DNA from 2 places in the Enterococcus sp. AZ128 genome. Region 1 is predicted to be linked to the other one. Evidence: predicted binding sites of a transcription regulator. Region 1 holds the regulator's gene; the other holds the start of a gene.
What was found. Region 1 encodes HrcA, which represses chaperone genes, less so after heat shock. Its sites were predicted from a motif close to TTAGCACTCNNNNNNNNNGAGTGCTAA; they were not measured.
Positions count from the first base shown of each region.

Region 2: a site for HrcA is predicted at 4,248-4,274, ahead of groES (co-chaperone GroES). Genes of this name have one in related genera too.

Region 1 is NZ_JBIORZ010000001.1:1,522,911-1,535,304, reverse strand. It holds gene IGI38_RS07505 (hypothetical protein) at 1-502, shown strand, start outside; gene cobU (bifunctional adenosylcobinamide kinase/adenosylcobinamide-phosphate guanylyltransferase) at 509-1,096, shown strand; gene cobS (adenosylcobinamide-GDP ribazoletransferase) at 1,093-1,854, shown strand; gene IGI38_RS07490 (histidine phosphatase family protein) at 1,851-2,423, shown strand; gene IGI38_RS07485 (LCP family protein) at 2,721-3,614, shown strand; gene IGI38_RS07480 (hypothetical protein) at 3,778-4,191, shown strand; gene IGI38_RS07475 (LPXTG cell wall anchor domain-containing protein) at 4,167-4,649, shown strand; gene hemW (radical SAM family heme chaperone HemW) at 4,822-5,970, shown strand; gene hrcA (heat-inducible transcriptional repressor HrcA) at 6,093-7,133, shown strand; gene grpE (nucleotide exchange factor GrpE) at 7,164-7,724, shown strand; gene dnaK (molecular chaperone DnaK) at 7,775-9,604, shown strand; gene dnaJ (molecular chaperone DnaJ) at 9,755-10,915, shown strand; gene IGI38_RS07445 (plasmid pRiA4b ORF-3 family protein) at 11,007-11,984, shown strand; gene IGI38_RS07440 (hypothetical protein) at 12,049-12,394, opposite strand, start outside.
Region 2 is NZ_JBIORZ010000001.1:405,371-417,764, forward strand. It holds gene IGI38_RS01845 (YycH family regulatory protein) at 1-923, shown strand, start outside; gene IGI38_RS01850 (two-component system regulatory protein YycI) at 924-1,769, shown strand; gene IGI38_RS01855 (MBL fold metallo-hydrolase) at 1,818-2,627, shown strand; gene IGI38_RS01860 (NAD(P)-dependent oxidoreductase) at 2,773-3,393, opposite strand; gene IGI38_RS01865 (lysostaphin resistance A-like protein) at 3,472-4,113, opposite strand; gene groES (co-chaperone GroES) at 4,312-4,596, shown strand; gene groL (chaperonin GroEL) at 4,619-6,247, shown strand; gene IGI38_RS01880 (IS1182 family transposase) at 6,410-7,813, shown strand; gene IGI38_RS01885 (FAD-dependent oxidoreductase) at 8,177-11,092, shown strand; gene IGI38_RS01890 (DUF1827 family protein) at 11,248-11,607, shown strand; gene IGI38_RS01895 (nicotinate phosphoribosyltransferase) at 11,819-12,394, shown strand, end outside.

The sequences.
Region 1 (12,394 bases):
TGGAGAGCGAATGTTAAGAGGGATAAAAGATGAATTAGCTAAAGCAGGGCTTTCCGCTATCCCACTTAACGGCAGCACAGAGGAAAATATGCCTACTCAAACTACTAGTGTTGGAATCACAGTTGTCGCCGAAACAACGGCTGGAAAAGAGAATTTCCAAATGCAGGAAGCCTGTAGCCTCATACAATTAGGTCAACCCTATGTTGGCGAACAGGTTGTGAAAAATCGACAAAAAATATTTTCTTATCCTTTTGTAAAAGCCTTAAGAGCAGAGTCGGGAGTTATCGATATGTTGCCCGTTGGTTCAAAGGGCATTCGCTATGAAGCAGAATTAATGACGAAGGACTCTGAGTTCCAGGTTCATTTTTCAGAAGTGGAAAATTTAGACTGCTCAGCGGGTCCGGCAACGGTGATTCTATTGGCAGTTAAATCAGAACAAGAAGCGGATATTTTGGCTCGTTATACGGAGTTGAAAAAAATCGGTGAATTTAAAAAGAGGTGACAAGCTTTGGGAGAAATTACATTAGTCACTGGCGGAGCACGCAGTGGCAAATCAGCCTTTGCAGAAAGCTTATTGGATACAGAGGCAGAAATCGATTATATCGCAACGAATTGCTCGGCCCAAGATTCTGAAATGGCCAGCCGAGTAGCCCTTCACCAAAAACGACGCCCTAAAAATTGGCAAACCACTGAAACGTACTTGGTTGTCGCTGATGTGATCGAACAAGCTCAAGTGTCAGCACACTTATTGGATTGTGCGACTATGCTGTCGACTAATTATTTTTTTGATTTAATGAAAGAACGATTTGGGGAAGACTTCACGATAATCGATGAAGAAATCATGAAGCTGACTCAAAAAGAGCAAGCGGAGATTGAAGCTGAAATTCTTGATGAATGGCAAAAAATTCTTATGGCTGCAAGGAAAAGCCAGGCGGATCTGGTTGTCGTGACAAATGAGGTGGGACTAGGAATCGTTCCCGAAAATGCTTTTTCCCGTTGGTTCAGGGATGTCTTAGGTCATGTAAACCAATCTCTAGGAAAGGAAGCGGATGCGGTGTTTTTAGTGATTGCCGGTATCCCTATGAAGATAAAATGATTGATAGTTTAATTTTGTATTTTCAATTTTTTACTCGAATACCGATTCCTATTGCAGTCGATGAGCCTGAAGAAAAAATGCGTTCAGGGGTCCGTTTTTTTTCATTATTTGGATTAATGATTGGATTTTTAGAAGCTATCGTCTATTGGCCGTTACAGTATCTATTCAGTCCTAGCATCGCTTGGATTTTTGTATTGTTCTTTGATGTAATGTTAACGGGTGGCTTTCATCTAGATGCATTATCTGATATGGCTGATGGTCTGTTTTCTTCCCGCGATAAAGATCGCATGCTGGAAATTATGAAGGATAGCCGAGTAGGTAGTAATGGCGTGTTAGCAATCGTCTTTTATTATCTACTTTTGGTTTTTAGTTTTTTAGTATTGCTTCCTGAACTCAGTATCCGACTTCAAGCAACGGTTATTTTATTGTTGAATCTTGTAGGGAAGAATGGGATCAGTTTGTTGTTTTATCAAATGCAGTATGCTGGAAGTAATGCTCAGGGGTTGGGCACTACCTTTTTAAATGTAAAGAAGCAAAATGTCTTATTTTGTCAGTTGTTTTCTTTTTTAGTATTTCTGCTCTTTTTAGGCAGGGTAGGAATTGCATGTTATATCGCCAATATTTTGGTTGCTTGGCTTTATCGTAAATTGGTCATGACTAAGGTTGGTGGGTTTAATGGTGATACCTTAGGTGCTTGCTCTCCAATCTCTCAAATGGTGTTTCTATTGACTCTAATTCTAATGCGAGGTTTTTTATGAAGATCGTTTTGATTCGACATGGAGAAACAGAATACAATCGAAAACATTTATTTTATGGAAAGACAGATGTACCGTTGAACGAAGCTGGGATTCAACAGGCGTATTTGCTGAATGAAAAATTGGCGGGAATGAGTCTTGAGGTACCAATCTATACAAGCAGTTTGAAACGAACAATCGAAACAGCAGAATTGATCTTTCCAAGCCAAAAGAAAATTACCTTGAAAGAGTTCGATGAAAAAGATTTTGGTTTGTGGGAAGGGTTGGATGCGAATCAAATTAATGAAAAATTTCCAGAGGAATGGCAAAAGTGGTTATCGTCTCCTTTTGAGATGACACCGACAAATGCGGAAAATTTTTCAGATTTCCAGCAACGTGTTTTAGGATGCTTGGAAAAGATGCTTCAAAAAAAGCAAGACTTTGTAATTGTAGGACATCTTGGTGTGCTGAGAGTCATTTTGAAAAACTGGTTTCCAGAATACGAATTCTGGGAAATCGCCCTAGAGCAAGGGAACTATACGCTGGTGGAGGTTGGGGACTTGATTACGAAGGTAATTGAGTGGAATAAGTAGCTGTTATTCTTATATATCGACTAATGAATTTTGTTAACTGCAAAATGTCTCAAATAAAGACGTAACGATTAACCGTGTAGCATTTAACGGTTTTTTTGTTTTTTTTAATATTCTAATCATTAATATTAGGAATAAAAAGAGTTTATAAAAAAATCGTAAAAAGTTTATGCAAATGATGGAGATGAATAGTTTTGGTATAAACTGGATGGGTAGTTTAGAGGACTTTAGGTTTTTTGATCAATCGGCAGGCTCGATAATTTAAGTGCTTGCCTTTCTATTTTAAAGTGAGGATTTCGAATGAATGCTTTTAAGCGCGTGATCTTAATTATTTTAGGGATACTGTTAGTTTTTGAATGTTACCTAATTTTTTCATTTTTACAAGGCTATGAATCGACAAAAAATGTTCAGTCGAAGCAAACGATTCCTTTCAACGGAGAAGAAGCTCCCGATCAGAATGATTTGAACATTTTGATTATTGGGACTGATTCTCGGGGAGAAGATCGTGGTCGATCAGACTCTCTGATGATTGCTCATTACGATCAAAAAAGAAAACAACCAAAGTTAATCTCAATTATGCGCGATAGCTATGTTGACATTCCTGGTCATGGGAAGGACAAGATCAATGCGGCGTATTCGTACGGCGGAATTGAACTGGTGCGTAAAACGCTTAAAGAGAACTTTAATCTTCCAATTGAATATTATGTCACGATAAATTTCGATCATTTTAAAGAAGCTACTGATAGCCTGTTTCCCAAGGGTGTGACCATTGATGCGGAGAAGAATCTAGATTTGGATCAAGTATTTATTAAAGCGGGCAAACAGAAAATGGACGGAAATACCTTGTTACAGTATTCTCGATTCCGTGAAGACGAGGAAGGAGATTTTGGGCGAATCCGCCGACAGCAACAAGTGCTCTCGGCCATCTCACAACAAGTCACCACCGTTACTTCATTAAGTAAATTGCCAAAAACAACTGGAAAGCTATTGGGATATGTCGATACAAATCTATCTGAAAGTACAATTTTGAGAGTAGGAAAAGATTTTGCTTTAGGTGATACGGAAAAAATTGAATCACTTGCTGTACCGATCGATAAAACGTGGGAATTCAACAATGATACGCCAAGTGGCAGTGTTTTAGCGTTAGATACCGCAGCAAATGCAAAAGCAATTCAAACGTTTTTAACAGAATAGTCGAATAAAACCTGAAATTTTTTAAGCCAACGGATACTCGCTGGCTTTTTGTATTTTGTCGAAAAGGAACGGGCATCAAATTTTTAGACAAATCGGTCAATTTGTTTATTAACAGATTTGCATGGTATTAGCTATAATCCTTGTCGAGGGGATGAAATAAATAATGGAGAAACTAGCTTTATTTGTATTATGTAGTGGATTCGCTACAAGCTTGTTTGGGTTTAACACAGAAGCCTTTGCAAGTGCAGATAGTCCAAAATCCGCGTTGTCGGAAACGATCAATAGTCCAGCTGCTTCTGACGATTCAGCAAACAGACAGGCAGAAATAGAGACTGTTTTGAAATTGGCGCAGCAACAATTTGAAGTGCATCAAAAACAGATCGTCCAAGATGTTGCTAAGGTCCAAAAGCGTTCTCAGAAACACCATGAGGCTATTCATAATGATTTCACAACGATTAAAGGGCAACTAGATCAGTCCCACAACAATTTTCAAAATCATTTTAATGAGGTAAATGGTCGTATTCAAGAGGATTACGACAAAGTTGAAAATCAATGGTTACTGACCCAAAAAAATTAGATCAAGCACGAGCTGATTTTAATCGAAGGATCGCAGAGGTTGAAAAATTGCAGGAACAATTGCATGCCGATCGTACAACAATTGATCAAAGTGTTTCAAAGGCTAAAAGCAATGCACAGGCATTAAGTGGTCAACTAGCTGAAGGAACAGAAAACACACAAGCAGCTGTTTCAGCTGTTGAAAATCGCACGGGCGATATCGAAGGCAGCATCAATCGAATTAAGGCAGTTCTTGATTCAGCCGGTGACGACCTTTCGGCGAACGGAACAAAGGTTGAACAAACGCCCGTCAAAATGTCTGTACCAACAGAAAATGCTGCTGACTCTCAACAAAAAAAGACAATACCACAGGCAACGGAATACCCTAAAACAAATGATCAGGCCAATAATTTTCTTTCATTAATCGGCTTTGGAATTATTGGAAGTATCATTTTTTTCTACACGCGAAAAAATCTGTAAATAAAATAAAAAATCAAGACTTGATGACCTGAAATAAATTACGCAGGATCATCTAGTCTTTTTTTTGTTTAATTATTACATTAGGAATGCTGGATAAAAGCAAGTGTTTGTTTCTAACAAAGAGATGTATGATAGAATACGTCTGTTACTACTACTTAGAAAGAGGAACGAGATGACAAAATCTACTTCAGCCTACATTCACATCCCGTTTTGTGAACATATTTGTTACTACTGCGACTTCAACAAAGTCTTTCTTGAAGGACAGCCTGTTGATGAATATATCGAAGCGTTGTTGAAAGAGGCACGCTTAGCTTTAAGACAAAACCCAGTCGAGAAAATGGAAACACTCTATGTCGGAGGTGGTACACCTACGTCGTTGAATGCTACTCAGTTAGATCGTTTATTAAGCGGGTTGCGAGAAATTCTTCCTTATAGTGATGGGGAATTTACAGTTGAGGCGAATCCTGGCGATTTAACTGCGGATAAATTAGAAGTAATGAAAAACTTCGGGGTCAATCGCCTTTCAATGGGTGTTCAAACATTTGATGACCGATTGCTAAAAAAGATTGGACGCAAGCATACCGCACAGGATGTATATGACACGATTCGATTATTAGAAGAAAAAGATTTTCGCAACGTGACAATTGATTTGATTTATGCGCTGCCTGGTCAGAGCTTGGAAAGCTTTCGGGATACTGTGACGCGAGCTTTAGCATTAGATTTGCCCCATTACGCGTTGTATTCATTGATTTTAGAAAATCAAACGATGTTTATGAATTGGGTTAGAAGAGGAAAAATGCATCTTCCAGAACAAGATCTGGAAGCCCAGATGTACGCAGAAACAATTGAAGCAATGGAACAAGCGGGACGAAAGCAATACGAAATCAGTAATTTTGCAAAACCTGGTTTTGAAAGCCAGCACAATCTAGTTTACTGGAATAATCAAAATTACTTTGGTCTTGGAGCAGGAGCTAGCGGGTATCTTGGAAACCGACGCTATAAAAATCGTGGACCAATCCAACATTACTTAAAGTCACTGAAAAATGATCAGCTTCCTGTATTGGAGGAAGAGGTTTTAACTCAACAAGCACAGATCGAAGAGGAGATGTTTCTAGGCTTAAGAAAAATTTTAGGTGTTGATAAAGCCATTTTCGAAAGTCGTTTTGGTCTAAGTTTGACGGATGTGTATGGTGATGTGATAGAAAAATTGAAATTGCAAAAGTTGATAACAGAAACAAATTCAAGGGTTTATTTGACTGAGGAGGGTTTGTTTCGAGGGAATGATGTTTTTGAAGAATTTTTATTAAGCAATGGCAATTAGCACTCTCTAACCGAGAGTGCTAATTTTTTATAATTTTCCCTTGACTTATATAGAAGTTGTTGGTATATTAATAATCGAGTTAGCACTTAAAAAGAAAGAGTGCTAACTAAAGGATGAGAAGAATGTTAACAGAGAGGCAAAAACTGATTCTCAGCTTGATCATCCAAGACTTTACCAATACGGGGCAACCGGTTGGTTCAAAAAGTTTAATGGAAGAAGGCGTAAAAGCAAGTTCTGCGACTATCCGCAATGATATGAAAGCTTTAGAAGAGTCGGGGCTATTAGAGAAAACTCATTCTTCATCTGGAAGAATTCCGTCGGCTTTAGGCTATCGATATTATGTGGATTATCTGTTGACGCCATCAAAGGTGAGTAATCAAGAAGTAGATCAGATCCGCAGGTCGTTAAAGAAGGATATCCATGAAATAGATGATATCATTCAACAATCGGCAAAAATACTTTCACAAGTTACTAGCTATACGGCGTTTTCACTAGGTCCTGAAATGAAAGATCGGACATTGACCGGTTTTCGAATCGTACCACTAAATGACCGGCAAATCTTGGCGATTATTGTTACAGATAAGGGAAATGTCGAGAGCCAAGTTTTTCGCATACCTGAAAATGTAGACAGTCAAGACTTGGAAAAAATGGTTCGAATCATCAATGACCGTTTAGTTGGGCAACCGTTGATGAGTGTCTACCAAAAATTGAGAACTGAAATCCCAATGATCTTACATCGTTATTTTCAAACAACCGAAGGTATCAGCAACTTGTTTGATGTTATTTTAAATGATGCTTTTGAAGATAAAGTCTTTGTAAGTGGACGAATGAATATTTTGAATTTTAATCCTGATCAAGACTTTAATCATGTCAAATCGATGTATTCATTGATGCAAAATTCCGATGAACTAACACAATTGTTGTTGCCGTCGGATAACAACATTCATGTTCGAATCGGAACCGAAATGGGAAATGATTTGTTTGATCACTTGAGTATGATTCAGGCAAATTATGAAATTCAAGGTCATGGCCGGGGAACAATTGCGTTATTGGGACCGACATCAATGCCTTATTCAAAGATTTTTGGATTATTGGAAGTTTTCCGATACGAGTTGACAAGTGCATTGGACGATTATTATCGTTCTTTGGATTTATATCATTAGAAACGATTCCTAAAAAGAAAGGAAGAATGTATAGTGGCAAAAGAAAAGAAACAAAAAGTTGAAGAAGAGTTAGAAGATGCTGAAGCAACTGAAAATGATTCGACTGAAAAAGAAGCGGAAGACATTGATATCCCAGAAGTCTCTGAAGTTGAAGAATTAACGAACAAATTCAGCGAGATGGAAGATAAATTTTTGCGAGCTCGCGCTGAGATCGCAAATATGTCTAATCGCAATAAGAATGAACGAGAACAACTCGTTCGCTATCGTTCGCAAGATCTTGGCAAGAAACTATTGCCGGCGATCGATAATCTAGAAAGAGCTCTGGCAACTGAGGTTTCAGATGATCAAGGTGTCGGCCTGAAAAAGGGTGTGGAAATGGTGCTTGAAAGTTTAACTGTTGCTTTAAAAGAAGAAGGGATTACTGAAATTGAAGCTGAAGGTAAAACCTTTGATCCAAATCTTCATCAAGCAGTTCAAACAGTACCAGCCGAGAATGATGTAAAACCTGAGACAATTGTTAATGTCTTACAAAAAGGGTATCAGCTACATGATCGTGTTTTGCGTCCAGCAATGGTGATCGTAGCTCAATAAAATATATAAACTACTAAACTAAACATATAACGAAAAGGAGATTTTCAACTATGAGTAAAATTATTGGTATTGACTTAGGTACAACAAACTCAGCAGTCGCTGTCTTAGAAGGCGGAGAAGCTAAAATCATCACTAACCCAGAAGGAAATCGTACAACGCCTTCAGTTGTTTCATTCAAAAATGGTGAGATCCAAGTCGGTGAAGTAGCAAAACGTCAAGCTGTGACAAATCCGCATACGATTTCATCTATTAAACGTCATATGGGTGAAGCTGGCTATAAAGTAGAAGCAGATGGCAAATCTTATACACCACAAGAAATTTCTGCGATGGTATTACAATATATTAAGGGATTTGCAGAAGACTATTTAGGTGAAAAGGTTGAGAAAGCAGTTATCACAGTTCCTGCTTACTTCAATGACTCACAACGTCAAGCAACAAAAGATGCTGGTAAAATTGCTGGTTTAGAAGTTGAGCGTATTGTCAATGAACCAACTGCAGCAGCTTTGGCATATGGTTTAGATAAAACAGATAAAGACGAAAAAATCTTAGTATTTGACCTTGGTGGTGGTACTTTCGACGTTTCAATCCTTGAATTAGGAGATGGCGTGTTTGACGTATTATCTACTGCTGGTGACAATAGTCTTGGTGGGGATGACTTTGATAACAAGATCATTGACTACTTAGTTGCTGACTTCAAGAAAGAAAACGGCATTGATTTATCTAAAGATAAAATGGCTATGCAACGTCTAAAAGATGCCGCTGAAAAAGCGAAAAAAGATTTATCTGGTGTCAGCTCAACGCAAATCAGCTTGCCATTTATTACAGCTGGTGATGCGGGGCCATTGCACTTAGAAACGACACTTTCTCGTGCTAAATTCGATGAAATCACTGCCGACTTAGTAGAACGCACTAAAGCACCAGTACGCCAAGCGTTAAAAGATGCTGGTTTATCTCAATCAGAGGTTGATGAAGTTATCTTGGTTGGGGGTTCAACTCGTATTCCTGCAGTTGTTGAGGCGGTACGTAAAGAAACCGGAAAAGAACCAAACAAATCAGTAAACCCAGACGAAGTTGTAGCTATGGGTGCTGCAATTCAAGGTGGCGTTATCACTGGTGATGTGAAGGACGTTGTTTTACTAGACGTAACTCCATTATCATTAGGTATCGAAACAATGGGCGGCGTGTTCACTAAATTGATCGACCGCAATACGACGATCCCAACAAGCAAATCACAAGTATTCTCAACAGCTGCTGACAACCAACCTGCTGTAGACATCCATGTCTTGCAAGGTGAACGTCCAATGGCTGCTGACAACAAAACGTTAGGTCGTTTCCAATTAACTGATATTCCTGCTGCACCACGGGGAATCCCTCAAATCGAAGTATCATTTGATATCGACAAAAACGGTATTGTAAATGTATCTGCGAAAGATTTAGGAACACAAAAAGAACAAAAAATCACGATCAAATCTTCATCTGGTTTATCAGACGACGAAATCGAACGTATGGTGAAAGATGCCGAAGCAAATGCTGATGCAGATAAAGCTCGTAAAGAAGAAGTGGATCTACGTAATGACGTTGATGCTTTGCTATTCTCTGTTGATAAAACATTGAAAGAATTAGAAGGTAAAGTTGACGCTGATGAAGTGAAGAAAGCGGAAGATGCGCGCGACGAATTGAAAGCGGCAGTTGAAGCGAATGATATTGAAGATATGAAAGTGAAACGCGATGCGTTGAACGAAATCGTACAAAACTTAACGGTTAAACTTTACGAACAAGCAGCTCAACAACAAGCAGAGGCTGATCCAAACGCAGCTCAAGGCGGCGCGGATGATGTCGTAGATGCTGATTTTGAAGAAGTTAACGATGACGACAAATAATTGATTCGTTGATAAAGGCCAAAGTCATCGCTTTGGCCTTTTTTCTTTCAAGGTTGGTGATTCCTTTAGAAAAAAATCCAAGAAAAGTATCGTATCGATTTTGAGTGTGATACAATACTAACGATTCTATGAAATTATGGAGGGAAGCCAATGGCTACAAAACGGGATTATTACGAAGTCCTTGGGGTGCAAAAAGGCGCTTCGGATGATGAAATAAAAAAGGCATACCGCAAGCTTTCCAAGCAGTATCACCCTGATATTAATAAAGAAGCTGACGCTGAGGAAAAGTTTAAGGAAATTTCTGAAGCTTATGAAATTTTGAGTGATCCACAGAAACGTGCGGCTTACGACCAATATGGGCACGCAGGAACTGATCCAAATTTTGGAGCAGGCGGAGCAGGTGGTTTCGGAGGTGCTGGTGGCTTTGGCGGAGCAGGCGGATTTGGGTTTGAAGATATTTTTGAATCTTTTTTTGGCGGCGGAGGTTCACGCCAGGCGGATCCTAAAGCACCAAGGCAAGGCGCTGATTTACAATACTCGATCAATTTGGAGTTTGAGGAAGCCATTTTTGGTGTGGAAAAAGATATCAAGTACAACCGTGAGGAAACCTGTCATACTTGTAACGGGAACGGTGCGAAGCCAGGTACAGAACCAGAAGTTTGTCATAAATGTCATGGTTCAGGTTCGATCAATGTGGAACATCAGACACCGCTGGGACGTGTGATGAGTCGACAAACATGTGATGTTTGTCATGGGACTGGGAAAGAAATTAAAGAACCTTGTCCGACCTGTCATGGTTCAGGGCATGAAAAACGGCCTCATACAGTCAAGGTAAAAGTTCCTGCTGGTGTTGAAGATGGACAACAAATGCGTTTAGCAGATCAAGGGGAAGCCGGAATAAATGGCGGACCTTATGGTGATTTATATGTTGTCTTTAAAGTGAAACAAAGCGACATCTTTGACCGTGATGGTGGGGAAATTTATTACACATTATCTTTGAGTTTTGTGCAAGCAGCTTTAGGGGATGAAATTAATGTGCCGACTGTTCATGGAGATGTTAAACTGAAAATCCCCGCTGGAACACAAACGGGTGCTAAGTTCCGACTTCGTGGCAAGGGAGCACCAAGACTTCGTGGTAATACGAATGGTGATCAACAAGTAACAGTTAAGGTTATTACACCTAAAAACTTGAACGATAAGCAACGAGATGCTTTGCGAGCATTTGCAGAGGCTGGCGGACAAACTGTTAGTGAACAAAAAGAAGAAGGTTTCTTTGGTAAGGTGAAGGATGCCTTTGGCGGTAAGAAATAAAAATTGGAGGTCCAATCAATTCTCTATTGATTGGACCTCTTTTTTCTTTTACTATTATGTAAGAAGAGAATAAGTGTTGAAGGAGGTTCTCATGGATAAATTGGATAAATTATTTGATCGGATGACCAGAGACATGATGCATTATTTTATTGCTGGAGGGCTGGCTGAACCAGATGGCCTTATTCGCACGGTAGAATTCTTTTTAAGTTTTGTTGATAAAGGTAAACTTAGTGACAGATTAATGGATGAAGCGACTGTTAAGGATGCTCTGATTCATCATATGCCTAAACATATGCCGCTGTTTATTGACGAAAGTTTTTACGCCTATCAAATTTTGTTGGATCTTTACAGTGCTTTGTATCATGAGAAGATAATTACTGAAGAACAATGTAAAGATATGCAATATTTCATTTATCTTAATAAGACAACCTTTTTAACTCGTATGAGTAATCCGAACTATTGGTCAAAAACTAAGTTATCAATCATGGATGAGTGGCGCGAAGGGAATTTTGAGGTAGAAGATCCGTATAATGTTGAACATTACGATCTTGAAGAACCGCCGAAAAAAAATATTCCTGATAACATCTTGAATTTTCCTAAACAACATAAGGCTGAGGTCTCCAGTTATGTTATTCGTGTAGATTTAAAAGGTTTCCGGCCGCCTATTTGGCGTAGACTTCAAATTCCTTCAGGAACTTCCTATGAACGCCTTCATCGGATTCTGCAAGCAGCTTTTAGTTGGGAGAACAGCCATCTTCATGGTTTCTTCGTTGACCGTACGAAGATGATTGGTCCTAATGAATTAGAGATGTCGCAATTTGCAGAAGAGCATCGTTTGATTGATGAAGATTTTCAAGAGGGGACAAAAATCGAATATATCTATGATTTTGGTTGCGATTGGGATCATCAAATTATTGTTGAAAAAGTTGTTTTAGATGATTCTGAACGACTGAATCATGCAAGGTGCGTGAAAGCAAAAAATGACACTCCCGCCGAAGATTCACGGGGAGAAGGTTTATGGGTATCGTTTGATTTAGCTTCGATAAACGAGCGATTGGAACAAGAATAATATGCGGTTAGTAAGAGACACTTTGGTAAGAGTCTAGGATAAATTTTCCTAGGCTCTTATTTTTTTAATACTTAGGATGAACGTCAAAGTGTGAAAGCGATCGACTATGTAGATTTTTTAAAGATAATCCAAGGCTTACTTTTTTTGTGAATAAGATGTTAGAAGGCAGTCCGTCGAGTAATTTTTTATAGTTCAATTGGTGTCCAATAATCTGATTTTTTTTTCTTAGTTCGCAGCGGCAATCGTGGTCTTGTGAAAGTCCTAAGTTAAGCATTAATGTTTGTGCAGATTTTAATTCTTCTTGAGAAACGTTATCGCTCAATTTCGTATCGATAATAATCCCGTCTGGTTCTATTGTCACCGACTGTAGTTGTTTTGCCTGTGGATTTAATAAACAGGCTTGCTTTTGT
Region 2 (12,394 bases), 1.1 Mb from region 1:
TTGACATGCCAATCAATTTGAATTCCTTAAAAGAGGCGGAGTCCATCAATTTTTCAAAAATTCAAGTTGATTTTTCTAAGAAAAAGATCCGTTTTTTGAATTACAACAAAGATACTGTTTACGAAGCGACAATGTCGGGAGATTTTTCTGGTCTAGAAACTATCTATCAAAAAAATCAAAGCAAGTATCTGCCGATGTCTGATGAGAATCCTTTGATTCCCCGCTTGTTGCGGACGAAGGAACGAGTCCGGCTAAAAAAATACAGCTATATTTTAACAACTCAATCTTACTCTCTTTTCCGCAACGCCTTCTTCCAAAATCCTGATCAAGCAAAAGGCGAGGAAGAAGAGGATGGTGCTCGCTCGTTTGCCAGTGGTCATGAAGAACTTATAATGGATGAACAAAAACGTTCAGTCACTTTTACCGGTGAATTGTCAGAAGATTTGGCGAAGGAAAGCGTCTATAGTCAAAGCTTCAACTATGTTAGCCGATTAGGCACAGCTGTTGGAAATTTACGCTATTTTGATCATCATGATGGACAAATAAATTATCGAATATTTGTCGAAGGCTACCCGATTTTTAGCCAGTCGTCAAAAGGTAAAATGAGTGTGAAAGTGGAGCATACGCCGAACACCGCAACTCCACAGATCAAAATTGAGACGAGTATGGATACTGTCCAAGTACCAATTCCCTCTGATGAAGAGGTTGAGTTGCCAAGTACTTTAGAGATTGAGGATAATTTGGCGGCAGTCGGAATAGATCTGGATAAAATTCAGAGCTTTATTATTGGCTATACTTGGCAAGATATTGATGGTGTAAATAAATTAGTTGCCTTAACTCCAGAGTGGTTTGTCAAATATGACAATACTTGGTATTCTGCTACTCAACTAATGCAGGGAAACCTAGAAATGGAGGCGAGCTAATTGGATTTTAGAAAAATCGAATGGATCTTCTTTCTCGTCTTCGTCGGGTTAAACATCTTTCTTTTTAGTATCTACTGGAACAATCAGCATGAGCAAAGTCTCGTTACAAATTCGAATCAGCGTGAAGACATTTTACAGCGTTTAGAGAATGATGAAATTAAAGTCAATGATGATGTTACTGATGAACATCAAGAAGGCTATTATCTAAGTGCTGAACAAGATACCTTTAGTTCATTGATCGATGAAGCTGCAAATTCACCGATTGTTGGAATGTGGAATGTTTCTGATAAGGTTTTGACGAATACTCCAAGTGGAGATACAGAATTTGATCTAAAAAAGACAACTAGCAGCTTTAATCGTCTTATGAAAGATAAGAGATTTATTGTAGACGGTGAGGAATATACTTATTTGCCAGATATCTCTAAGAAAGATGATGATTTGGGAAAAATCGTCGGAGCACAAACTTATGAGGGAATTCCTTTTATTGATGAAACTTCACGTGTGACTCTAGATATTGAAACGAATGATGACCAAGAGCGAGTTTCCAAATACACCCAAACTCGTTTGAAAGAAATTGAGCCACTACGTGAAAAAATGACTCTCTATTCCGAAAAAGAAATCTTGAATACGTTGTATATCAATAATAATATTCCTAGCAAATCGACGATTACTAATGTTTACCTAGGCTATTTTCGTACACTTGAAGTGCGTGAAAAAAATGTTTATGTGCCGGTCTGGTTTGTGAAGATAAAAACCTCAGACAAAACAACGCAAATTGAAAAGGTCAATGCCTTGAACAACCAAGTGATTACGAATAATTTAGTTCCAAAGGTGGAAAATCCATAAAAAGGGTTGTATACTGAGGACAGTTTTAAAAGAGAGGACCAATTGCTCATGTTAGAAATGAATAATGCCTTCAATATCAGCATTTTAGCTAGCGGAAGTACAGGGAATTCGTTGTACTTAGAGAGTCCGCAAAAACGAATCTTGATCGATGCTGGGTTGAGTGGAAAAAAAATCACTTCGCTGCTAGCAGAGGTCGATCGAAAACCTGATGATTTAGATGCGATTTTAGTTACCCACGAACACCGCGACCATATCCATGGCGTCGGAGTTCTTGCGCGAAAATATAAGCTGCCTGTTTATGCCAACGAAAAAACTTGGGAAGCGATGGCTCCTTTAATCGGAAAAGTTGATGTGGAGCAGAAGCATATTTTTGAAATGGGAAAGGTCTTAACTTTTGGTGATTTAGATATTGAAAGTTTTGGAGTCTCCCATGATGCGGCGGCACCGCAATTCTATCGCTTTTACAAAGATGGTCATTCTTTCGTGATGTTGACAGATACAGGTTATGCAAGCGAACACGTGCGAGGAACGATTCGAGATGCTGATGCCTACTTAGTTGAAAGTAATCATGACTTGGAAATGCTTCGGATGGGGGCGTACCCTTGGAGCTTGAAACAGCGAATCTTAGGCGACCGTGGCCATCTATCAAATGACGATGGTGCATTAGTCATGACAGATATTCTTGGAGATCGAACGAAACGTATTTATTTGGGGCACTTGAGTAGAGAGAATAATATGAAAGAGTTGGCCCATATGACAATGGAAGAAACATTAACCCGTTATGATCTCGGGGTGAACCATCAGTTTCAAATTTTTGATACCGATCCGGATAGTGCAACTGAATTATTTGCAATTTAAAAATGACAAGTCTGCTTTTTTGCAGGCTTGTCATTTTTCATTTTTTAACATGAACGAGCGGTGTTTTGTAAGGCAGATACTAGAAGAGTCGTTTCATTTCGTAATTTAAAAAGGAGTGCTTATTCTAAAGCAATGGCAGAATACTTTAGCTATAGACACTAAAATGTTGATTCAAGTGTCGCGGTTCGATAACTTCATCAATTAAAGCAATCGCATAATCTGCCATGCTAATCTCGCTTTTTCCTTTCGCATTCTTTTGCAGTTGGTCATCGCTTAGTTTGTAGTGGCCGGTACGTTTACCATCTGGCACAAAATTTGCGGCCGGACTTAAGTAGGTCCAGTTTAATTGCTGAGCTGCTTTCAATTCTAGAAATGCTTGATACATGTTATAAGCGGTTGGATAGTAGACAGCTTTCGGATCGGATAGATCAATCATGCGATGATCTTTATCAATAAATAAAGACGAGGCGCCTCCGACGATGATCAAGCGAGTGTCGGTACCATGCAAAATAGTGCTGAGATGTTTTAAAGAAGTTTTATGCAATTCTTCTTGTCCAACTGGAGGACGAAAAGCATCGATCACTACGTCAAAAAAATCCACATCATTTTTTGTAAGCTCAAATAAATCTTTGACTAGAATCGGTACCTTTACTTTAAGTTTTTCTGGGTGACGAACAATTGCTGTGACAGCTAAATTACGATTCAATGCTTCTTCTAAAATCAATGAGCCGGCGTTTCCGGTGGCACCAATAATAGCTACTTTCATTAAAAAACCTCCTTAGACTATTCTTACTTATAGTCTAAGGAGGTTTTTATAAAATAGCAAAAGATTCGTGTTAGCTTTTTAAGACTGAAGTGCTAATTGTGTAAGTATCACTAGGAGATTCATGCCAACATGAGTAATCATGGAGGTCCAAATACGTCCGCTATAACGATACATTCCACAGAATAAGAAACCAAGGCCAGCGTACAATAAATAATGTCCGTCGTTATGAGCGAAGGCAAAAAGTACGGAACTTAAAAGCGCAGGCAGGAAGAACCCGAATCTTTTTTCTAATGAACCAAAGATCGCCCGCCGAAAAACAAATTCTTCCATGATCGGTCCAGCAATCGTCGTTGCTAAAATAAAAATCATATTGTTCATGATTAACTGGACAATATTTTGCGTATTTTGTGAAGTAACAGATTGACCTAATAAGCGTTGCTCAATTTGTAAAATAACCATCTGCAGCAATAAAGATGCCGGAATGCCAACAACGCCAATCAAAATAGTGATCAGAAAGTTTTTCTGCCGTTTTTCTAATCCGAAGATCTGAGATTTGAAACGATAAAAAATCATTAATACAGCACCAAGAAAATACGCCAGCGTTGTTAGTTGAATAATTTGTGATTGATCAGCTTGGAAGAGGCGTAGAAAGACAATTGGTGAGAACAGAACTATTCCATAAGTAAAGATTGTAATAAAGCTATATTTTTTTTCGCTCATTATTTTTCCTTCCTAAACATTTATTGTCCCCAAGTATAACATATCTTACTTAAAAACTTAGTGAAAGAAAAATTCAAAAAAGCAATCGAAGGACTTGCAAAAAGAAACAAAAATGGTATGATAAGAATTGTGAGTTAGCACTCTATAACTAAGAGTGCTAACGACTTGAAAATTCATTACTAGTTGGAGGGATTTATTGTGTTAAAACCATTAGGTGATCGTGTCATTCTTGAAGTAACTCAAGAAGAAGAAAAAACAGTTGGAGGGCTAGTCTTAGCTTCTGCTGCCAAAGAGAAACCCCAAACAGCGAAAATTGTGGCTGTTGGTGAAGGCAATGTGTTGGAAAACGGTCAAAAAAGTCCAATGCCAGTAGCTGTTGGTGATACGGTAATGTTTGAAAAATATGCTGGTACAGAAGTGAAATATGAAGGCAGTGAATATTTGATTATCGCTGCAAAAGATATTATGGCAATCGTTGAATAAAAAATAATGAGGTGAAAGAATTATGGCAAAAGATATTAAATTTTCTGAAGATGCACGTGCGGCAATGCTCCGCGGTGTGGACAAATTAGCTGATACTGTAAAAGTAACATTAGGACCAAAAGGACGTAATGTTGTTTTAGAAAAATCTTATGGTTCTCCATTGATTACAAATGACGGTGTTACGATCGCAAAAGACATCGAATTAGATGATCATTTCGAAAATATGGGAGCAAAGCTTGTTTCTGAAGTAGCTTCTAAAACAAATGATATTGCTGGAGATGGTACAACAACTGCGACAGTTCTTACTCAAGCAATTGTTCGCGAAGGGTTGAAGAATGTAACTGCTGGCGCAAACCCAATGGGTATTCGTCGCGGGATTGAACTAGCGACAAAAACTGCTGTAGAAGAACTACACAGTATTTCTAAAGTTGTCGATTCTAAAGATGCGATTGCGCAAGTAGCTGCTGTTTCTTCTGGCAGTGAAGAAGTCGGTAAATTAATCGCTGAAGCAATGGAAAAAGTTGGCAACGATGGAGTTATCACAATTGAAGAATCAAAAGGGATCGACACTGAATTAGACGTAGTCGAAGGGATGCAATTCGATCGCGGCTATTTATCTCAATACATGGTAACGGATAATGACAAAATGGAAGCTGCTTTAGAAAATCCATATATCTTGATTACTGACAAGAAAATTTCTAATATTCAAGATATCTTGCCATTGTTAGAACAAGTCTTGCAGCAATCTCGTTCATTGCTGATCATCGCTGATGATGTAGACGGTGAAGCATTACCAACGCTAGTTTTAAACAAAATCCGTGGAACATTCAATGTTGTAGCTGTTAAGGCTCCTGGTTTTGGTGATCGTCGCAAAGCAATGCTTGAAGATATCGCTGTCTTAACTGGCGCTACTGTAATCACAGAAGATCTTGGTTTAGATCTTAAAGAAGCAACGATCGAAAACTTAGGTACTGCTGGAAAAGTTGTTGTAGATAAAGACAACACTACGATTGTTGAGGGTGCTGGCGACAAAGCAGCTTTAACTGACCGTGTTGAAATGATCAAACGCCAAATTGGTGAAACAACTTCTGATTTTGACCGCGAGAAATTACAAGAACGTTTAGCCAAACTTGCTGGTGGAGTGGCTGTAGTTAAAGTAGGTGCAGCTACTGAAACAGAATTGAAAGAATTGAAATTACGCATTGAAGATGCTTTGAATTCAACACGCGCTGCTGTTGAAGAAGGGATCGTTTCTGGTGGTGGTACAGCATTAGTAAACGTGATCAAGAAAGTTTCTGAGTTAGATGCTGAAGGCGACGTGGCTACAGGGATCAAGATCGTCGTACGTGCATTAGAAGAGCCTGTTCGTCAAATTGCAGAAAATGCTGGTTTTGAAGGTTCAGTTGTCATTGATAAGCTAAAAAATGCAGATCATGGTACTGGTTTCAATGCAGCATCTGGCGAATATGTAAACATGATTGATGCAGGAATCGTTGACCCAACTAAAGTAACTCGTTCAGCTTTACAAAATGCAGCATCTGTTTCTGCATTACTATTAACAACTGAAGCAGTAGTTGCTGATAAGCCTGTTGAAGGTGGAGCTGCGGCAGCACCTGCAATGGATCCATCAATGATGGGCGGCATGATGTAATATAGAAGAATTTTCTATACTACTTGCGAAACAATTTAAGTTTGAGGACCGTGATTTAATATCACGGTCCTCAGACTGTAGACAAAGTCCACTTTATGGATGCTGTCTACAGTCTTTTCTTTTATAATAGATTTATGAAACCGAATACAAGGAGTGGTATTTATGATGTCTAAAAAAAATACGAACGGCAGAAATCAATTCGCGATGCTCACGATTGATGACCTGGTCCCTCAAGACCACCTCGTTCGAAAGATTGACGCCTCGCTTGATTTTGAATTTATTTATCCAATCGTCGAAGCCACTTACTCCGATTTAGGTAGGCCAAGTATTGATCCGGTGATTCTGATCAAATTAGTGTTTATCCAATATTTATTCGGCATCCGTTCCATGCGACAAACCATCAAGGAAGTCGACACCAATGTCGCTTATCGCTGGTTTTTAGGTTATTCTTTCGAAGAGAAAATCCCCCATTTTTCAACCTTTGGAAAAAATTACGTACGCCGGTTTAGAGAAACGACACTGTTTGAGGATATTTTTGCTTATATTTTGGAACAAGCAATTAAAGCCGGTTTTGTAACAGAAGATAATTTGTATCTTGATTCGACTCACATCAAAGCCAATGCCAATAAACATAGGTTTACGAAAGAAATGACGCATGATGAAGCGAAAGCCTATCAGGATGAACTAGAAGATGAAATCAATCGCCAACGAATCGAAGCCGGAAAACGCCCTTTTACTTTGGACTTAGAAAAGGAAGTGAAGCTGAAAGAAAGAAAAATAAGTAAGGCTGACCCGGAAAGCGGCTACTACGTCAAAGGCGAACGAGAAAAACAATTTGCTTATTCTGCCCATACCTCATGCGACGACAACGGATTTGTTCTCAGCACAATCGTGACTCCAGGAAATATTCATGACAGTCAAGTCGCGTTTCAACTCGTCAAACAATCGAAGAGACTTTTTCCAGAAATCAAACGAGTGGTTGCGGATGCCGGCTATAAGACACCAAAGTTTGTTCACTTTTTGACTCATTTGAACCTTCGGCCTTGTTTGCCTTATTCAAGGTCCAAAGGGAAAAAGGACCTGTTATTAAAAAATAAGTTTCTCTACGACGAGTATTTTGATTGTTATATTTGTCCGCAGGATCAAATGCTCAATTTTTCAACGGTTACTCGAGAAGGCTACCGAGAATACAAATCTAATCCAAAAGAATGTGTCCACTGTCCTTTACTAAAACAATGTACCAAAAGTAAGAATCATCAACGAGTCATCACAAGACATGTTTGGGGAGCTTTGATGGATGAGATAGAGCATCTTCGTCTGACAGACTTGAATAAAGCCATTTACAGAAAACGAAAAGAAACGATTGAACGAATATTTGCGGATGCAAAAGAAAAGCATGGAATGCGTTGGACCAAGTATCGAGGCTTGGAAAAAGTTGCGACGCATACGATGCTAGTGTTTGCTGCAATGAATTTAAAGAAATTGGCCACTTGGTTATGGAAAGGCAAAGAGCCTTTATTTTTTTGTTCTGAATTTCGTAAGAAATCAGATAAAAAGACGGCCTAAACTCAAATCAAGAGTTTGGGACGTCTTTTGTCTACAGTCTGAGGACCGTGATTTAATATCACGGTCCTTTTTTTGTATTCGTAGAAGATGTAGGAAATTAGTATCAATAAAAAAAATTTATTGATTCCATGAAAATAAACTATTGGAATTTATCAATTAAATTTCTTACAATGAGCGTAAGAAGGAAGCGCATTCCTTGTTCATAAATTATCAAAGAAATGATTCGATACAAATGAAACAACAGGCTTAAGTATGGAGCATAAGAATACTGGAAAACCGATACACGTTTAGCCATTCATGTGAAGTTTGTTACATATCAAAAGAGTTGGATGAATAATGCGTTTATTTTGAAAGGAGAACCATATGTTAAGAAATTTATTTGATGAGATTCCATTAGCATCCGGAGCAAGTTTTAAGAATCGTTTGTTTATGTCGCCGATGACGACTCAATCGGCCTTTTATGATGGAGAAATCACACAGCAGATTATTGATTATTATGCATTTCGCTCTGGCGATGCAGCAGCAGTTATTGTAGAAAGCTGCTTCATTGAAGACAAAGGACGTGGATTTCCAGGTGCATTAGGTGTTGATACAGATAAAAAAGTTGCTGGGTTGACCGAATTAGCAGCAGCAATCAAATCAAAAGGTTCAAAAGCAATCATGCAGATCTATCATGCAGGCCGGATGGCATGGCCGGAAATCAACGGGGGAGCAACGCCTATTTCTGCGAGCCCAGTTGCAGCATTACGACCAAATGCACCTGTTCCTCGTGAGATGACAGAAGAACAAATTCTGGAAATGATTACAATGTTTGGTGATGCGACCCGTCGAGCAATTGAAGCTGGATTTGATGGTGTAGAAATTCATGGTGCGAATACTTTTATTTTACAACAGTTCTTTTCTCCTCACTCTAATCGTAGAGAAGATCAATGGGGCGGCAGTCGTGAAAAACGTGCGAAGTTCCCATTAGAGGTCATGAAAGAGGTTCAACGAGTAGTCGAAGAACAACAGGCTGAAAATTTTATTATCGGTTATCGTTTCTCGCCAGAAGAGTTAGAAGAACCAGGAATCCATTATGAAGACACAATGTATTTGTTGAATACGCTTGCAGAGTTGCAGCCGGATTATTTCCATTTTTCAATGGGTGCTTATACACGGCCGTCAATCGTTGATTCGGATGATCCCGAACCATTGATAACTAAATATTTAGCGCAACGCTCACCTGCATTGGCACAAATTCCGATTATGGGTGTTGGCTCGATTTTGCAAAGAAAAGATGCAGAGGATGCATTAAAACTGGGATACGATCTATTAGCTGTTGGTAAAGGTTTCTTGATTGAACCAAACTGGGTAAACATGATCAAAGATGGTAAAGAAATCATTGATTATGCCCATGTCAATGCACAGCAAAAATTATTGATTCCAACGCCGCTTTGGGACTTCATGGCATACATGGTCATCGACCCAGAAGAAGAGAAACGTAAACATGAGCGATTAAAAGAATTGCAAAAAGTGAAATTGACTTTCAAACCTGGAACATATACCGTTGAAGCCAAAGGGCACAACAGCGAACTTGCAATGAATGTAACTTTCTCAGAAGAACGCATTGAAAAAATTGAGGCGGATCAAAGCAATGAATCAGAGGGATTATCAGATCAAGTGTTTATCCGTTTACCGCAGCAAATCATTGATGGTCAAACGTTAAATGTAGACGTAATCTCAGGCGCTTCGGCTTCTAGTCAAGGTTTGATTGATGGTGTGGCTGAAGCCGTTGAAATGGCTGGTGCTAGTTCAGAGGTCTTGATGGCTAGACCGAAACCAGTTGTTCAATGGTCGAAAGAGGTCATTGAAGAAGAGGCAGATGTTGTAATTGTTGGTTCTGGAGCAGCGGGAATCTCTGCGGCATTACGAGCAGACCAAATGGGGTTAAAAACGATTTTGCTTGAAAAATTGAGTTTTGTCGGCGGTGCTATTTCTATCAGCGGCGGAAATCAAGTAGTTATGGGATCAAAACTGCAAGCGGCAGCAGGAGTTTGTGATGACAGCGCTGAATGTATGGTGGAAGATTTCTTAGCTAACGGCAGCGGCCTAAATGTTCCTGAACTCCTAACAGCGCTGGCTGAAAATGTTGGAGAAACCACTGATTGGGTTCACGAATATATGGGCGTTGACTATGACATGGAGAACGGTTTGCACACCTTAGCGGAATATCGTAAAAATCGTGAACTGGCCTATGAAGATGGTGGGCATGGCTTCGCCGCGAGTGCTAGAAAAGCGTTAGAGAGAAGCAATGTGATAAGCTATCTGCAAACGAAAGCCGAAAGTCTACTAACAGACGGCAATGGGAAAGTAACTGGTTTAACTGCTGTAGAGGATACTGGAAAACGACATAATATCCATGCACAGGCTGTGATTTTAACGACTGGCGGTTATGGAAACAATCCGAATCTGTTGAGTCATGAGTTAAACAATATCTTGTTCTATGGAACGAAATCATCGACTGGTGATGGAATAATGATGACGACAACACCAGAGTTGAATGCAGCAACACGTATGATGGAATATGGAAAAATATATCCAAATGGTGTGGAAGTTTCACAAGGTTATGCAAAATCAACGATCGGCGGAAATATCGAAGTCTTAAAACGCAATGGCTTGTTAGTAAATACTGTTGGAAAACGAGTTATCAATGAGCGAGCAAGTAACAAAGAAATTTTAGAAGTGCTTTTACAACAAGATCCACAAATGCTGTTCTTATTGATGGATGCTGAGCGTTTTGAAATATTTACTGAAGCGGTTGAAGAAGGCGGTATTACACGAGAAGACTTAGCTCGATGGATCGAAAATGAAGATGAGACACCTCAGATTTTCCAAGCGGATACATTAACTGAACTAGCTGAAAAAGCTGGCATGTCTAGTGAAAGTTTAGTCGATACAGTCGCTCGCTATAATGGCTGGGTAGAAAAGCAAAATGATGAAGATTTTGGTCGTCAATTAGAGTTTCTACAGGAAAAAGTTGGTGACGGTCCTTATTATATGATCGAACAAAAGCCGCGTTTTGCGACCACGATGGGTGGTTTAGTCGCAAATGGCGAAATGCAAGTCTTAAATCGTAATGATCAAGCGATTGAAGGTCTTTATGCTGCTGGCGAGTTAGTCGGTGGTGTAATGGGAAGTGATTCGCCTTCAGGAGCGAATAACGCATGGGCGTTAACTTCTGGTAAATTAGCGGCGGAAAGTGTCCAAAAAACAGTTCAAGTAGAATATGTGATGCAATAGAAAGTGATCCTGAGGCAAGCGCCTTAGGATTTTTTCTTTTTTTTAAAATTTTTTTTATTCCTTAAAAAAACGTTTCCTCCATATGTTAAAATAATCCTTGATAAGAAAATAAATAGGTCGTATAGACTAAAATACGTAGAATAGGAGAATGTTGAATGAAATTAATAGAAACACCATTAAATAGTAATGTTAACTTAGAAACACTATATCCTAATCTAACTAAGTACTTCTTTGATAAGCGTCAGGCTGTGAAACTGCTTAAGTTGTATGCTTATGATCGTACAAAGATTATCTATGCTGATCGTTATGACACGATTGATCTATTATTATTAAATCGCAAACGTAAAATCAGTCACAAGGAAGTGGATACAATTATTCATCGTCTGCTGAAAGTGGATCGTGAAGATGTTATCGTGAATGTCGGCTATAAAAAGCAAATCATGGACGCAGGCTTGCGGCCTAAAGAGGATTATAAAGATATCATCGCGATAGAATACAAAGTGCCGAAGGATTAAACTTTTAAAGAAAGACATCATGTCTTTCTTTTTTTTTAGGATTTACAGTGTGGATTCACTACTTAACTGGGATAGCAGATATACTAATTATCACTGAGTTTTACCATAAAATTTCTTGTATTGACGGGGAGCAAAAGGTACTACCCCAGAACTCTTGTGATATAATAAATGAAATAGTTTAAATTACTAAAAACAAATGAGGAGCATGACTATGAAAAAGTTGTACGAAGATGACAGTTTGACACTTCATACGGATCTTTATCAAATCAACATGATGAAGACTTATTGGGAGACAGGCCGGGCTGATCTTCATGCCGTATTTGAGTGTTATTTCCGCAATATGCCATTCGATAATGGCTATGTCATCTTTGCTGGATTAGAGCGTCTTGTTAAATATTTGGAAAAATTGACCTTTAGTGAAAGTGATTTGGCGTACTTATCTGAGGTTGAAAAATACCCGACAGACTTCATCGAGTATTTACGAGATTTCAAATTCGTATGTACGGTCCGTTCTGCGGTGGAAGGCGAGTTGGTCTTCAATAATGAACCGATTATTCAGGTAGAGGGACCATTACTACAGTGTCAGTTGGTAGAAACGGCGCTTCTAAACATCGTAAATTTCCAAACCCTGATCGCTACTAAAGCCGCTCGAATCAAATCAGTGATCGGTGAAGATCCATTACTGGAATTTGGTACACGACGTGCTCAAGAGCTGGATGCAGCACTTTGGGGAACAAGAGCAGCATATATCGGCGGTGCCGATGCGACAAGTAACGTGCGAGCAGGC